DNA from 3 places in the Cohnella algarum genome. Region 1 is predicted to be linked to each of the others. Evidence: riboswitches for the same ligand, from Rfam matches in the RefSeq annotation. Region 1 holds a riboswitch; each other region holds the start of a gene.
What was found. Region 1 has a riboswitch for cyclic di-AMP ahead of JW799_RS09030 (C40 family peptidase). Riboswitches for the same ligand answer to the same signal wherever they lie in the genome.
Positions count from the first base shown of each region.

Region 2: another riboswitch for cyclic di-AMP. It lies ahead of JW799_RS07835 (ubiquitin-like domain-containing protein); the one in region 1 lies ahead of JW799_RS09030 (C40 family peptidase).
Region 3: another riboswitch for cyclic di-AMP. It lies ahead of JW799_RS02665 (CAP domain-containing protein); the one in region 1 lies ahead of JW799_RS09030 (C40 family peptidase).

Region 1 covers NZ_JAFHKM010000002.1:1,984,176-1,988,508, reverse strand. Annotated here, with positions in the region: partial or broken gene JW799_RS09040 (M1 family metallopeptidase) at 1-1,535, shown strand, start outside; gene JW799_RS09035 (hypothetical protein) at 1,547-2,365, shown strand; cyclic di-AMP (ydaO/yuaA leader) riboswitch at 2,570-2,714, shown strand; gene JW799_RS09030 (C40 family peptidase) at 2,719-3,195, shown strand; gene JW799_RS09025 (DedA family protein) at 3,261-3,878, opposite strand; gene JW799_RS09020 (YqaA family protein) at 3,900-4,333, opposite strand, start outside.
Region 2 covers NZ_JAFHKM010000002.1:1,738,169-1,742,501, reverse strand. Annotated here, with positions in the region: gene rsmA (16S rRNA (adenine(1518)-N(6)/adenine(1519)-N(6))-dimethyltransferase RsmA) at 1-377, opposite strand, end outside; gene rnmV (ribonuclease M5) at 385-942, opposite strand; gene JW799_RS07835 (ubiquitin-like domain-containing protein) at 1,189-2,175, opposite strand; cyclic di-AMP (ydaO/yuaA leader) riboswitch at 2,613-2,835, opposite strand; gene JW799_RS07830 (TatD family hydrolase) at 3,015-3,788, opposite strand; gene JW799_RS07825 (HD domain-containing protein) at 3,829-4,333, opposite strand, start outside.
Region 3 covers NZ_JAFHKM010000002.1:542,716-547,048, reverse strand. Annotated here, with positions in the region: gene ligD (non-homologous end-joining DNA ligase) at 1-515, opposite strand, end outside; gene JW799_RS02670 (hypothetical protein) at 736-948, shown strand; gene JW799_RS02665 (CAP domain-containing protein) at 1,074-1,892, opposite strand; cyclic di-AMP (ydaO/yuaA leader) riboswitch at 1,899-2,040, opposite strand; gene ku (non-homologous end joining protein Ku) at 2,443-3,315, opposite strand; gene JW799_RS02655 (hypothetical protein) at 3,441-3,608, shown strand; gene JW799_RS02650 (H-type small acid-soluble spore protein) at 3,608-3,793, shown strand; gene JW799_RS02645 (FAD-dependent oxidoreductase) at 3,884-4,333, shown strand, end outside.

The sequences.
Region 1 (4,333 bases):
AAACCGCCCAGGGCGAAACGCTGCTCCCCCGGTTGCATTACGTCCAGCCCGACGACGGCAACAAAGACGACCGGACCCTCGCGTCCTTCCGGCTTCCGGAGCCGGTCGCCCCCGGTCAGAAGGTAACGCTGCGCATGACGTTCGCCGTTCAGCTGCCGCAAGTGTTCGCCCGCATGGGCAAAGCCGAAGACTTCGTGATGGCCGGGCAATGGTTCCCCAAAGCCGCCGCCTACGAGACGGTCGGAACGCGGGGACGGACATCCGAAGGCTGGAACACGCACCAGTATCACGGAAATTCGGAGTTTTACTCGGACTTCGGCATTTACAGCGTCAAAATCGACGTGCCCGAAGCGTACAAAGTGGCCGCAACCGGCTTTCAGACGCAGCAGGCGGTCATCAAGGACGGCCGCAAAACGTACCAGTTTTACGCCGACGACGTGCACGACTTTGCCTGGGCGGCATCCCCTTCTTTTCATTACGTAGAAGATTCATTTTCGTCCATCGGCGTGCCGGGCGTCCGGATCAAGCTGTACATCGACCCGCTTCACAAGGATTTGCAGGAGCGCTATATGCACGCCGCCAAGTCCGCGCTGGCGCTGCTGGGCAAATGGTACGGGGACTATCCTTATTCCACCCTTTCCATCGTCATCCCGCCGGCCGACGCCAACGGCGCGGGCGGCATGGAGTACCCGACCCTCATCACGGGAGCGGCGGCCAAAAACGACAACCCCGGGTTCGAGCTGGAACGGACCGTCGTGCACGAAATCGCCCATCAATACTGGTACGGCATCGTCGCCACGAACGAATTCGAAGAAGCTTGGCTGGACGAAGGCTTTACGTCCTACACGGAAGATAAGCTGATGGAGGAAATTTACGATGTCGTCCCCAACCCTATCGTCGAGGCGAGCTATTTGACCCGGCCCGAACCGCTGAAGCAATACGCCTGGGCGTACGGCGATTCAAACAGCTACGCGGAAAACGTGTACATGCGCGGCAAGCTTGTGCTCAAAGCCATCGAACAGCAGGTAGGCGAAAAAACGATGAACAAAATCATGCGGACCTATTTCCAGACGTACCGGTTCAGGCACCCATCCTCTTACGACTTCCAGAAAGTCGTCGAGAGCGTGACGAAAAAGAAATGGACCGAGTTTTTCCATGCGTACGTCCAAAACGGCCAAATGGCCGACTTCTCCGTCGAATCGATCGAATCGCGCCTGAACGATCAGAACGTTTACGAATCCAGGGTCGTGCTGAAGCGCGGCGGCAGTCCCGAACCGGTATCGGTATGGTTCCAATTCGCCAACGGCGAAAAGCTGCGCAAAACATGGGACGGCGCGCAAAAGCACGTGCAGTTCCAGGTCAAACACGAATCGCCGCTGCAATTCGTGGCGGTCGATCCCGAAATGGCGGTCGTGCTCGACAATTACCGGTATAACAACTTTTTGAAAACCGATGTGGACGAACCCGTTCGGACCCGCTGGAATATCGGCTTGACCAAGCTGGTGGACGGTCTGCTCGGCATCCTGGCCTGGTGAGGTGAAACGAGATGCGCTCAATAATCCGCGAGGGATGGAGTTTGACCTCCCGGCATAAATACGTGCTGGTCGCCCTGTTTTTGTACCGGCTGCTGTGGGGCTTCTTTCTGTACCGATTTATCGATTCGGTCGTCACGCCGATCCTCGCCCGTTACCCCGACGGGCACCCGAACGGCAACGCGGTCCGGTTGTTCCTGATCGAGGCCCAATTCCGTCTGACCAAAACCGACCTCATGAACGAAGCTCTCCTTATGCTGGCGGGAATGCTGCTTCTCCGCATGGTGCTCACGCCGCTGCTGAACGCCGGCCTGTACTATTCCTTCCATCACGCCGACGAAGAGCGGGGAACCCGGATGCTCACCGGCATGCGCCGCGCGTGGAAGCCGGTCGTTCTGCTGTACCTGCTGGAGAACGCATTGGCTTTTCTGCCGGCTTTATGGCTCCTCCCCTTCGCCAAATCGCAATTTCTGGCGCAATTTTCCGTCGAGTCGTGGGCGTTGAAAATGCTCCCTTACGCCGCCGTCTGGATGTGCTGGATTTTTATCGTTCATCTGCTGTTCCAATTCATGCAGTTCGGCGCCGTATCTAAGGATGGCATCGTCAAAGGGCTTGCCCGCGCGTGCGCCAAAGCGCTGCCGCTGGCCGCCGTTACGCTGTTGCTGACGGGGATCGGCGCGGCGGCTTCGGTCGCCGTCACGGGCGCGACGATGTTCTGGACCGGATTCATTTCCGTCGCGGTTCACCAAGCGTTTCAATTCGTCCGAACCATGATGGCCGTCTGGACCTCGGCCTCCCAATACGCGTTATGGAAGGCCGATTCGGCCGCCTGACCGTCGTTCTCCCCCGCCCCTCGCCCTGCAAACGTTCGCCAAAAAAGCTATTCCGTCGCCGCGATTCGCAGCGCCTGGAATAGCTTTTTTCGTTTTCATTCCGGTTTTTTCGCGTTTATTAAAGCTTTCTTAACTTTATATTAACGAATTCTAATCTTTTATCGGCAGGAAAAGACTCCCACTGCGCGAATAATTAATTCTCATGTGCGAAAACTGCCGAATTTCCTTGCACAGGGAAACGGGGGAACCAGATTTGCCGGGTGAATTGATTCCGCTTCGCTAGCAGGAATCATAGGGAACCTTCTACCGAACCCTTCAGCTAACCTCGTAGGCATTGGAAGGAGTCACTTGTTTTGCGGAAGTTGTCACTCGGTTTTCTTGCTTTCTCATTCGCGTTCTTGCTGGCCTTTCAGGCGGGAACCGCGTCTGCGGGCTCCAAGCTGAACGACGAGGTCACCGATCTGATCGGTGTCGACTACCAATACGGCGGAACGACGACCAGCGGGTTCGACTGCTCGGGCTTCACGTCCTACGTATTCAAGAAGTTCGAAATCAAGCTGCCTCGTTCGTCCAAAGACCAGTTCGAGACCGGAACGGAAGTCGAGCAAAGCGAGCTGCGCCCGGGAGACCTCGTGTTCTTCAACACGAACGGCAAAGGCGTATCTCACGTTGGCGTATATGTCGGAAACAACAAATTCGCCCACGCTTCGACATCCAAAGGGGTTACGGTAACCGACCTCGACGAAAGCTATTACGCAAAACGCTACCTCGGCGCGCGCCGCGTCCTGGACGACGCAACGTACGAGGCAGTGGCCGCTTACAAAGCGTAAGCCGCTAGTATCGCCAAGGGTCTCCTGTCGCTAGCAGGAGGCCCTTTGTCATGCTCCTCACCGGGTCACCGTCCGGCCCGCTCCAGCCGGCTGCGCCGCCACTTCAAGCCGAAGACGACGGCGGCGGCCGCGCACAGCCCCGCGAAAACGAATTTCATGTACCGTTCGACTAACCCGAAAACGATCTCCCACTGGTCCCCGAATCCGTACCCGATCAGGAAAAAGGCGCTCACCCACAAGGCGCAGCCCGTGTAGGCGTACAGTGCGAAAGAACGGTACGGCACTTGGATAATGCCGGCGAAATAACCGATGAATTGGCGGATGCCCGGCAGAAAATAGCTGAACAACAGCACTTTGCTTCCGTACCGGTCGTATGCTTTGCGCGTTTTTGCCACATGGTCGGGTTTGAGAAACAGCCACTTTCCGTATCTTTCGACAAGCGGAGCCCCGATCTTGCGTCCGAGCCAGTAAGTCGCCGTAATGCCGATCACCGCGCCCGAGTAAGCGGAACCGAGCGCCGGAAGCCACGCCAAAATACGTTGCGACGCCAAATATCCGGTTAACGCCAGCGTCGTATTGCCGGGGGGAATCGGCAGCGCGATCGCGTCCAGGGGCAGGCCGATCAGCAGCACCCAATAGCCGTATTGCGAAAACAATCGTTCGATGTATTCCAGCAATTCCATTTGCCAGCCCCTTGCCGCACCTTACAGTTGCTGTTGCTCGGCGTTTCGCGCCTGCTTCTTTCGGTCGTGTCTTCGCTTCAGCCATAGGCCCAGGAGGAGAATCGGAACGAAAATCACGAAAATGTAGAGCGATACGTCCTTGACCATGCTCTCCGCCATCCGGCCATAATAGTAAAACAAAAACCCGACGACGTAAAATTTGACGGCCCGGCCTATGGCGGCATAGCCGATCAGCTTCCATAGAGGAAACTTCAAACACCCCGACATGATCGTAAACACTTTGAACGGAATCGGAGTGAACGCGCCGATAAGCACGGTCGCCTCGCCGTTTTTTTGGAACATGGCGGTTGCCTTGTCGATCCATTCCTTTTTCAGCAATTTGTAGAGCACCGAATGACCCAGCAGCTTGCCGATCCCGTACCCTACCGGCGTTCCGAGCAAACAGGCGATATAGC
Region 2 (4,333 bases), 250 kb from region 1:
CAGCCGGCGAATCGCTCCTGCCATAACGAGCGCAGATCGGCCTTGAGCACGTCGGCGTGCAGCACGGTGACGTTGTCGTAGACCGACAGCACCTCGCGGAGAATCGGAATGAGCCGGTCGTCGATCTCCACGGCCGCCACCTGCCCCGCCTCCTGCGCGAGGCGCTCCGTCAGCGCGCCGATGCCGGGCCCGATTTCCAGCGCTCCGGCTTCCGGGCCGAGGTTGGCCGCCGCGACGATTTTATCGAGAATGTTTTTGTCGGTCAAAAAGTTTTGCCCCAGGCTTTTCTTGAACGTAAAGCCGTGCCTGCGAATAATGTCTTTCGTCCGGTTCGGGGTTGCGATGTCGGCTCCCCCGCGCGATCCGTTGTTGTTCATCTTCCGCCTACAGTCCTTCCCGCTCCAGCTGCGTTAACGCGTCCAAGAACTCTTCCCGCGAGATGCGGAACATGACGCAGCGCTTGTAAAATTGTTTCCCGTTGGCGTATCCGATGCCGAGCAGCTCCCCCATCCGCTGCCGGCGCCGCGCCGCCGAGGCGTGAACGATCAGTCCGGCGTCCATCAGATCGGACCAGGCGATGTCGGCCTCCCCCGAGGCCTCCGGCGCCGCCTCGCCGCTTCTCGCCTGCGCAAGCGCCCGGCGGATCGCCTCGTCGGACGCATGCTCCACGCCGATGCCGTCCTTGCCTCTCGCCTCCGCGCGCGTCAGAAACGCGTGCTTGCAGTCCGGCACCCGCTGGGCGACGATTTTCCGAATCCGCTCCCCCGGAGCGTCCGGATCGGTAAATACGATCACGCCGCGCCGCTTGTGCGCCAGCTCGATTCTCCGCAGCACGTCTTCGCCGATCGCCGAGCCGCCGGTTTCGATCGTATCGGCCTGCACCGCCCGCCGGATGGCGGCCGTGTCGTCCTTGCCTTCCACCACAATCATTTCCTGAATCATCGCTTGATCCTTCCGCTCCGTTCTTCGGGTTCGCCCAAAGGACGGGCAAAGTCCTACTCGTTATTATAACCTTGCCCATGCAAAAAAGAAGAGGCCCGAAAGCCCCTTCCCTGCAATTGCCGCTATCTATGTCAAATGTGCTCGTTCTTCGGCGTCTACGGTTGGCATCCCCGATTGACGCCGTCCGGCCGTCCGGACCGCGGCGGCGGATCCGGCACGACCGGGAATCGCCCTTGCGCCTCCGCTTTAGTCGGCGGAAGGCTTGACAGGGCCGATGACGTATACGGTGTATCCTTTTTTGGAGCCGAACTTCTTCGCATGGCTCTCGCTGTCGAAATACACGTCGATTTTTTTGCCGTTGATGGCGCTGCCGGTGTCTTCGGCTCGGCGGAAGCCGATGCCATCGATGTAGACCCACCAGCCGAGCGGAATGACGTCGGGATCGACCGCGATCGTGCGGCCCTCCGACACCTTCGTTCCGGATGCGGTAATGCCGTAGCCCTCGTCGCCTACGTCCTTGCCCGTAGATTCCGGGCCCGCCGTATAGGCGGTAAGCTTGACGTTCTTCAGCACCTGCTTCACTTTGACCGACTTTCCGTTAAGCTGAACCGTGCCGTTAGCCGAAGCGTCGTAGGACAACGTCGTGACTTCGGGCTCTTTTTTCTTCGTGCCGACCGCGACGATTTTCTGCACGGACGGCTGCGTGATCGTTTTGGATACCAGCTGGTCGCTGACCAGGCGACCGTCGACATAGACGCGCTCGGTTTTCGTCACGAGCGTGCCTTCCTTGCCGGTTTGGATCACTTTTTTGCTGCCCTCGGGCAGCGTGGGGTCCTGCTTTTCCACGATGGCGAACGTCACCGGATGCGACGTTTCCACGACCTCTTTATCCACTCTCAGCACCTGAATGGTCATGCCTTCGGTAACCGGCGCCGACTTGTCGGGCGTTACCCGGTCGTCCGCCGACAACGAGAGGTTCGAGGCGTGCAGAACTTCCTGAACGGAATCTGCGGTCGTATATTTGATCTCCTTCTTCCCGTCCGCCTGCAGGACGACTTTCGCGGCGCGATCGATCGCGATCGTGCTGCCCTCCTGCAGCTCGGCATCGAGCGGCTGGGATATTTGATCGTGCGGGCCGACGGTGATGTTGTGCTCCGAGAGCAGCGATCGCACATCGGACGATTTCGTTTTGATGACGGTTGTCGTCCCGCCGTCCACGACGGTTACGCTCATGGCGGACGCGCCGTGTAGCAGCAATAAGAACAAGATGGTCATAGCAAAAGAGAGAATTGCGCTGAGCAGGATCAAACGCAAATGCTCATGCTTCCATCGCGCTGCGAAAAGCTTGCCGGTCGGTCGTGGATCATGGGTGTTCCCGACAGGAACGGTTCCCATTTTCTCGTTCCTCCTTCATAGCCCCGCCGTCGACTGCCTAAGCATGACTTCGTCTGACGCGACTATCCTTTTGGTTAACGGCGCTGGGCTTCGCACGGAGCGGCTTTCGCACGAAAGCACCCGGCCGTCGTTCACCAGTAAACGGCACCAACCCGCCGCCCGAAAACATTCGCCTCTTCCTCCCGCAAAAAACGGACAACAAAAAAAGCCGACGGACAGAGGATCTGTTCGTGGCTCCGCTTGCGACGTCGAAAGGGAAATGGGCAGCACGAGGTGACCTCTCTCTCATACGCTTGCGAGGTTAGCTGTCGGGTTCGGGCCAAGAGAGCGGCCCTATCCGCCCGCAATCCGACGGACCGTCCGGCCTGGACGGATGCTTCGGTTGCCAGCAAAATTCACCCCAAGATTACTCGGCCGCGGAAATCGCGGTTCGCGTACGAACCGGTCCTCCGCGTCGGGTCCCCCGCTCTCCGTTCGGAGACTCAGCGCACTGGAAAAGGGATGCCATATTCAAACTCTTGGATTAGATGATAACCTCTCGGCGCCAAAGGTGTAAAGAAGGGTCAAAGCGCGAAATCCTCCATTTTTGAACGAAATAAAGCTGAATTTTTAGGTTTCATCGATCAAAAACCAGTTTTTTCGCATAACTAAATGATTTTTCTTCGATTGTTAGCGTTTTATCTTGGTAGACGAAAACAGGCGAGACCATTTTCGGTCGTTAAATTTGCAATTTCTTCCACGGATTTCCCTTTTATTTCCGCTGCTGCCTCCGCTACGAACCGCACGTAAGCGGACTCGTTTCGCTTCCCTCGGTAGGGGTGCGGAGTCAAATACGGGGCGTCCGTTTCGATCAAAAAACGGTCGTCCGGCACGTTCGCGAGCACCTCTTTGGGAACCCTTGCATTTTTGAACGTAACCGGTCCTCCGAACGAAATATAGAAGTTCATGTCGAGGCATTTTTTGGCCGTTTCCCAGCTTCCGGAAAAGCAGTGCATGATCCCTCCGACCTCGGAGGCGCCTTCCTCGCGAAGCAGCCGGACGACGTCCTCGTGGGCGTCCCGGTTATGGATGACGATCGGCTTGCGCAGGCGTTTGGCCAAACGGATTTGCTCCCGGAAAACGGCGTGCTGAACGTCCTTCGGAGACGTATCCCAATAATAGTCAAGCCCGATTTCGCCGATCGCCACCACCTTCGGATGGGCGCACAAGCGTTCGATCCAGGCCAAATCGTCCTCAAACTTCATGTCGATCGCGTCGGTCGGGTGCCAGCCGACGGCGGCGTAAATGAACGGATAGTTCTCCGCGAGCGCCATCGTCGTCGGGATCGTCTCCCGGTTGAAGCCGATATTGACGATCGTTTCGACGCCGGCTTCCCGCGCGCGGGCGATGACCTCCTCGCGATCGCTGTCAAACTTTGGCGAATCCAGGTGGGCGTGCGTGTCGAATAACATAGCGTATGGCGTCTCCTTTTGCTTTTGCAAGTTCTTTTTTTTACATTCCGAAAAGCTCGCGGATTTCCGGCTCCAATTCCGTTGCCTTCCTCCGAACCTCGTCTTCCGGATAATACAAATAGTAATTTCCCCGGTGCAAGCCCGTGATCGAACGGATGATGTCCGACTTGACCGAGATTTCCGTCAGCCGATCCTTGTTGTCGAGCAGCAAAATCGGCGGCTTTTCCGAGGCGTCCAGCGCCGCTCCGGGCTTGTACACGTCATAAGGCAGATCCACCGGCGTATCCATCTCGAGGTGATAACCGGGATGGAGGCCGATGCGGGCCCACTCCTTGCGAATGCGCTCGATCAACGCCTCGTCCAGCGCGTCCTGCGAAATATATTTATACAAGCGGCGATGAAGAAATCGCGAGCACAAGTCCGCCAGCAGCTCGTCCCGCTCGCCGATCCACTGTCCGAATGCCGCCTGAACCATCGATTCGTCCAAGCTCAAATACGATTCCACCGTCATCGTGCCTTCAAACAAATGCTTGAGCTGCGGGAGC
Region 3 (4,333 bases), 1.4 Mb from region 1:
ACGACCTGCACGCCCGTCGCTCCCGACGTCTTCGCGACCGCTTCGAGTCCGAGCCTGGACAGCATGTCCAGCACGGCGTCCGTCGCTTCCATAAGGCGCGGCTCCTCCTCGACGGACGGATCGATATCGAGCATCCAACGGTCGGGCAGCTCCTCGCCGATCCGCTCGCACGACACGTGGAATTCGAGGCTGTACAAGCTGCCGAGCCAGACGAGCGTCGGCAGCGAATCGAGCACGATGTACTCGATCGATCCGTTTTTGGCCGTGCGGACGAACGGCGGCGCGGGGCGCGGGCAATTTTTTTGATAAAAGGACGTCTCGCCGGCGATGCCTTCCGGATACCGGATCGTCGTCAAATATCGTCCCTGGCTGTGCGGGAGCAAATACGGCGAGAGGCGGGCCAGCGTTTGAACATAGTCAAGCTTGGTAATGCCGGACTCCGGCCATAGCAGCTTGTCGGGGTGGGAAACGTTCAGTTCGTCCTTGCCCATCGTTAACGTAACGTTTTGCGGCATCGCTTTCTCCTCGTCTGTCCGGCGGATTGTCGGCAACCGGCCTTTTCCGAAAATATACGCCAAAATCGGCCGTTTTATCCGCCGGAACATTTTCGCCGGCATGCACAAGCGGCGTTTTGCCTGCATAAACCGAACATAGCGGGAGCAAGGACGCGGCTTTGCCGGATGACGGAGCTTCGCGTTTTTCCTTCCGAACGTTTTCGAAAATGAGGTGAACGCCTTGAGCAATCCGCTGACCGCCGCCGTATTGCTTCTGCTTGTGTTCTGGACGGGAACGGCTCTGTTCATCGCCGTGCATCCGGAATGGTTCCGGAGCTGGGTGCATCGCTTGAGAGGAACGAAGGAGCCCGAAGGAAGAACGTACCTGCCTTATCGGATCGGAGCCCTCGTTTGCGGAATTGCGGGCTTTTTGGGGTTGTCGTGGATTGGGTGAAAATCGAAAGCCGGATTTCGATGCCGATGGCGAAGCGGACGAACGGATTCGGTTAAGCCGACATGAAAAAAAAGGCTGCGCCCCGCCTCATGCGGCTGCGCAGCCTTTTGCTTTCGTCGCGGCGATTAGCCGATAAACATTTGGACCCATACGCCGTTGTAGTAAGCGACCCCGATCTTCGTGAAGTTTTGGCCGAGGATGTTCGCTTTATGGCCGGAGCTGTTCATCCAGGCGTTCATGACTTCCGCGGGCGTTCTTTGGCCCTTCGCGATGTTCTCGCCCGCGTAGTTGAACGACACGCCAAACTGCTTCATCATGTCGAACGGAGAGCCGTACGTCGGCGAAGTATGGCTGAAGTAGTTTTTATTGTACATGTCCTTGGCTTTGGCAAGAGCGACTTCCGACAGCTTGCTGTCCATCGCAAGCGCGCCGAGGCCGGCTTTCGCCCGCTCCGCGTTCACCAGCTTGGCGACTTCCGCGGCGTATTGCGATGTTTGGACGGTCGAGCCCGAGCCCGGGTTCGTGGTGCCCGGATTCGTCGTGCCGGAGCCGTTGCTGCCGGAACCGGCGTTGCCCGAGCCCGCGCTGCCGGAGCCGGCATTGCCCGCACCCGATCCGGCGCTGCCGTTCGATCCGCCGCTCGCATTGCCGGAGCCGGCGTTCGAGCCGGAATTGCCGTTGTCGGCGGACGGCGCGGACGGAGCCGTCGGCTTCGTCACGGTGCCTTGCGACAGGCCTTGCTTGATTTGGTCGAGCAAGCTGTCCAGATCGATGCCGTTAAGCAGACCGTTCAAATCGGAACTATTGATCGTATATTTGAAAGTATGCACGCTCACGTCGGCATTGGATGCTGCGGATGCAGCGCCGGCCGGCAGCGACAAGGCCGTAACCAGAGCGCCGGAAAGAGCCAGAGTACCCCAACGTTTGCTTCCCTTCTTGAACAAAAAGCATTCCTCCCTTTGTTTTGCCTGCGAGGTTAGCTGACGGGTTCGGGTCAAAGAGCGCCCCTGCCGCAATAGCTTCGATTAGCGGCTTCACCCCGAAAACTTGGTTCCCCCGCGTCTGCTCTGCAGACTTTGGCTTTGGAACGCTTAACATTCTATCAATCTTCCGACTCTATTTCATTCTATAAATAATGGTATGGAAGCGCAGGAAAAATAAGACGCCGCGTACAAAATGGCGTCCCGGATAGCCGCTGAGGGCGAAAAATTCGGGCACATTGGCCGGATGGCGGGGCGAGCGAGGCGATGAGGGCGAAAAATTCGGGCGCATCGCCGGATCGCGGGGCAGCGAGCACAGCGACATTTGATTGAGCGTGACCCCGGGTACGGATGCGTCATCCGAAATAACGGTCGCGAGAGACCGTTATTCGAGGAATTTCCCGAACTGCGGGCAAATAGCGGCCCCTGGAGGCCGCTATTATGTCAGAGCGAGGCAGTAAACGGCATCCACCTTTCGGGAGAACTCGGCGAGCAGCGTCAGCCATACGCCCGCTTACGGAGCCGTCTCCTTCGTTTTGCGCCCACGGGCCGTCCGCCGCTTCGGGGCCGCCGGAGCTTCCCCATCCTTCGCTGCCCCTTTGTCCGCCGGAACGGACTTCACCGCTTCCAGGCTCGCTTGCAGCGCCGACATCAAATCGATGACATTGGTTCTCTCGGCGGCCGGCGCGGTGACGACGTCCACGCCTTTGCCCGCGACTTTGCGTTCGATCGCCTCAAGCATCGCCACCCGATAATCGTCCGTATATTTGGTCGGCTCGAAAGGCGCGGACAGCTGCTCGATGAGCATTTTCGCCATATCGAGCTCCCGGTCGTTCACGTTCGCTTGCTGCGGCAAATTCGGAACGGCCTGGAGCGACCGGATTTCGTCCGGGTAGAACATCGTTTCCATGCAAATGCAGTTATCCACCGCCCGGATGGCGGCGAGGCTGCTTTTGCTCCGAATGGCCACTTTGGCGATGCCGATCCGTCCCGAATCCCGCATCGCTTCAAGCAGCAGGCTGTAGGCTCCCGCGCCGGCCTGATCGGGCGACAAATAGTACGTTTTTTGAAAATAAAGCGGATCGATTTCTTCCAGGGCGACAAAATCCAAAATTTTGATCGTTCGCGTATTTTCCGGCTTTACGGCCTCCAGCTCCTCGTTTTCGAACAGCACGAAATGCCCTTTCTCATATTCGTAGCCCCGAACGATTTCTTCCCATTCGGCCGGACGGTCGCAATGGGGGCAGCTGCGCGTATACGAGATGGGAGTCCCGCACTCCTTATGGATATATCTGAGGTGAATGTCCTTATCTTCGGTTGCCGTAAACATTTTCACCGGGACGTGAACGAGGCCAAAGCTGATGGCTCCTTTCCACACGGTATGCATCGCGATTTCACTCCCATCCGAAACGTTTTTGATTTTGTTATCCTCCCCGCGTTTGCATCAAATCAAACCCCTCGGGGGAACTTAAAGCAAGTTTTTATTGTTTCGCTCAAGGAGGGGAAAAGGACATGGCGGAAAATCCGCAGCAAACCGATTCCATTTACGAAGGCAAGGACGAATACGACATGGATGTCGACCGAATGATCAACGAAGGGCTCGGCGGCGGGCAAGTGACGGTCCACAACGGACTGATCGAGGAAACGACGACCGACACGATGGAGGAGGACAGACCCTGATGGACGTCAAGCGGGCGAAGCAAATTTACGAATCCGAAGACATGTTTGCCGTGCAATTGGGCGGAAAATCGGTATGGATCGAAAATGTCGACGTCGCGAACGAAATGGCGACCGTGCGGGTCGGATCCGACCCGCTCAATACGCTGACGGTATCGGTGGAACGGCTGGAAGAGGGCCGGCCGTAACGTCGGGCTTTTGAAAGCGGTCTTTCCGAATGGTATGATAAGGAAGAGCAATCTTTCAATCTTCATTACCATGCGGAAGGAGAATTCACTATGTCGTACGATATCGTCATTATCGGCGGAGGTCCCGCGGGGGCGAGCGCGGCCATTTTCACGTCCAAAGCGGGGAAAAAAACGCTCGTCATCGACAACGATCAAAGCGTAACGAGACGGGCATGGCTGGAAAACCACTACGGAGCCGCGAACATTAACGGGCCCGATCTGGTCGAAACCGGCAAAAAGCAGGCGGCGCAGCACGGAACCGAATTCGTCACGGACAAAGCGGTAAAAATAACCGCCGGCGACGGCTTCATCGCCGTCGAGACCGAGGGCGGAGCTTCGTACGAAGGGCAGCACGTCATCGTAGCGACCGGCATGTTCGCCGATCTCGCGGAGGCGAGCGGCATTCGCACGAAGCCCGGCACCGAGCCCCGCATCAAGACGATTATCGATGCCACTCCCGAGGGGAAAACCAGCCTCGACAACGTCTGGGCGGCGGGAACC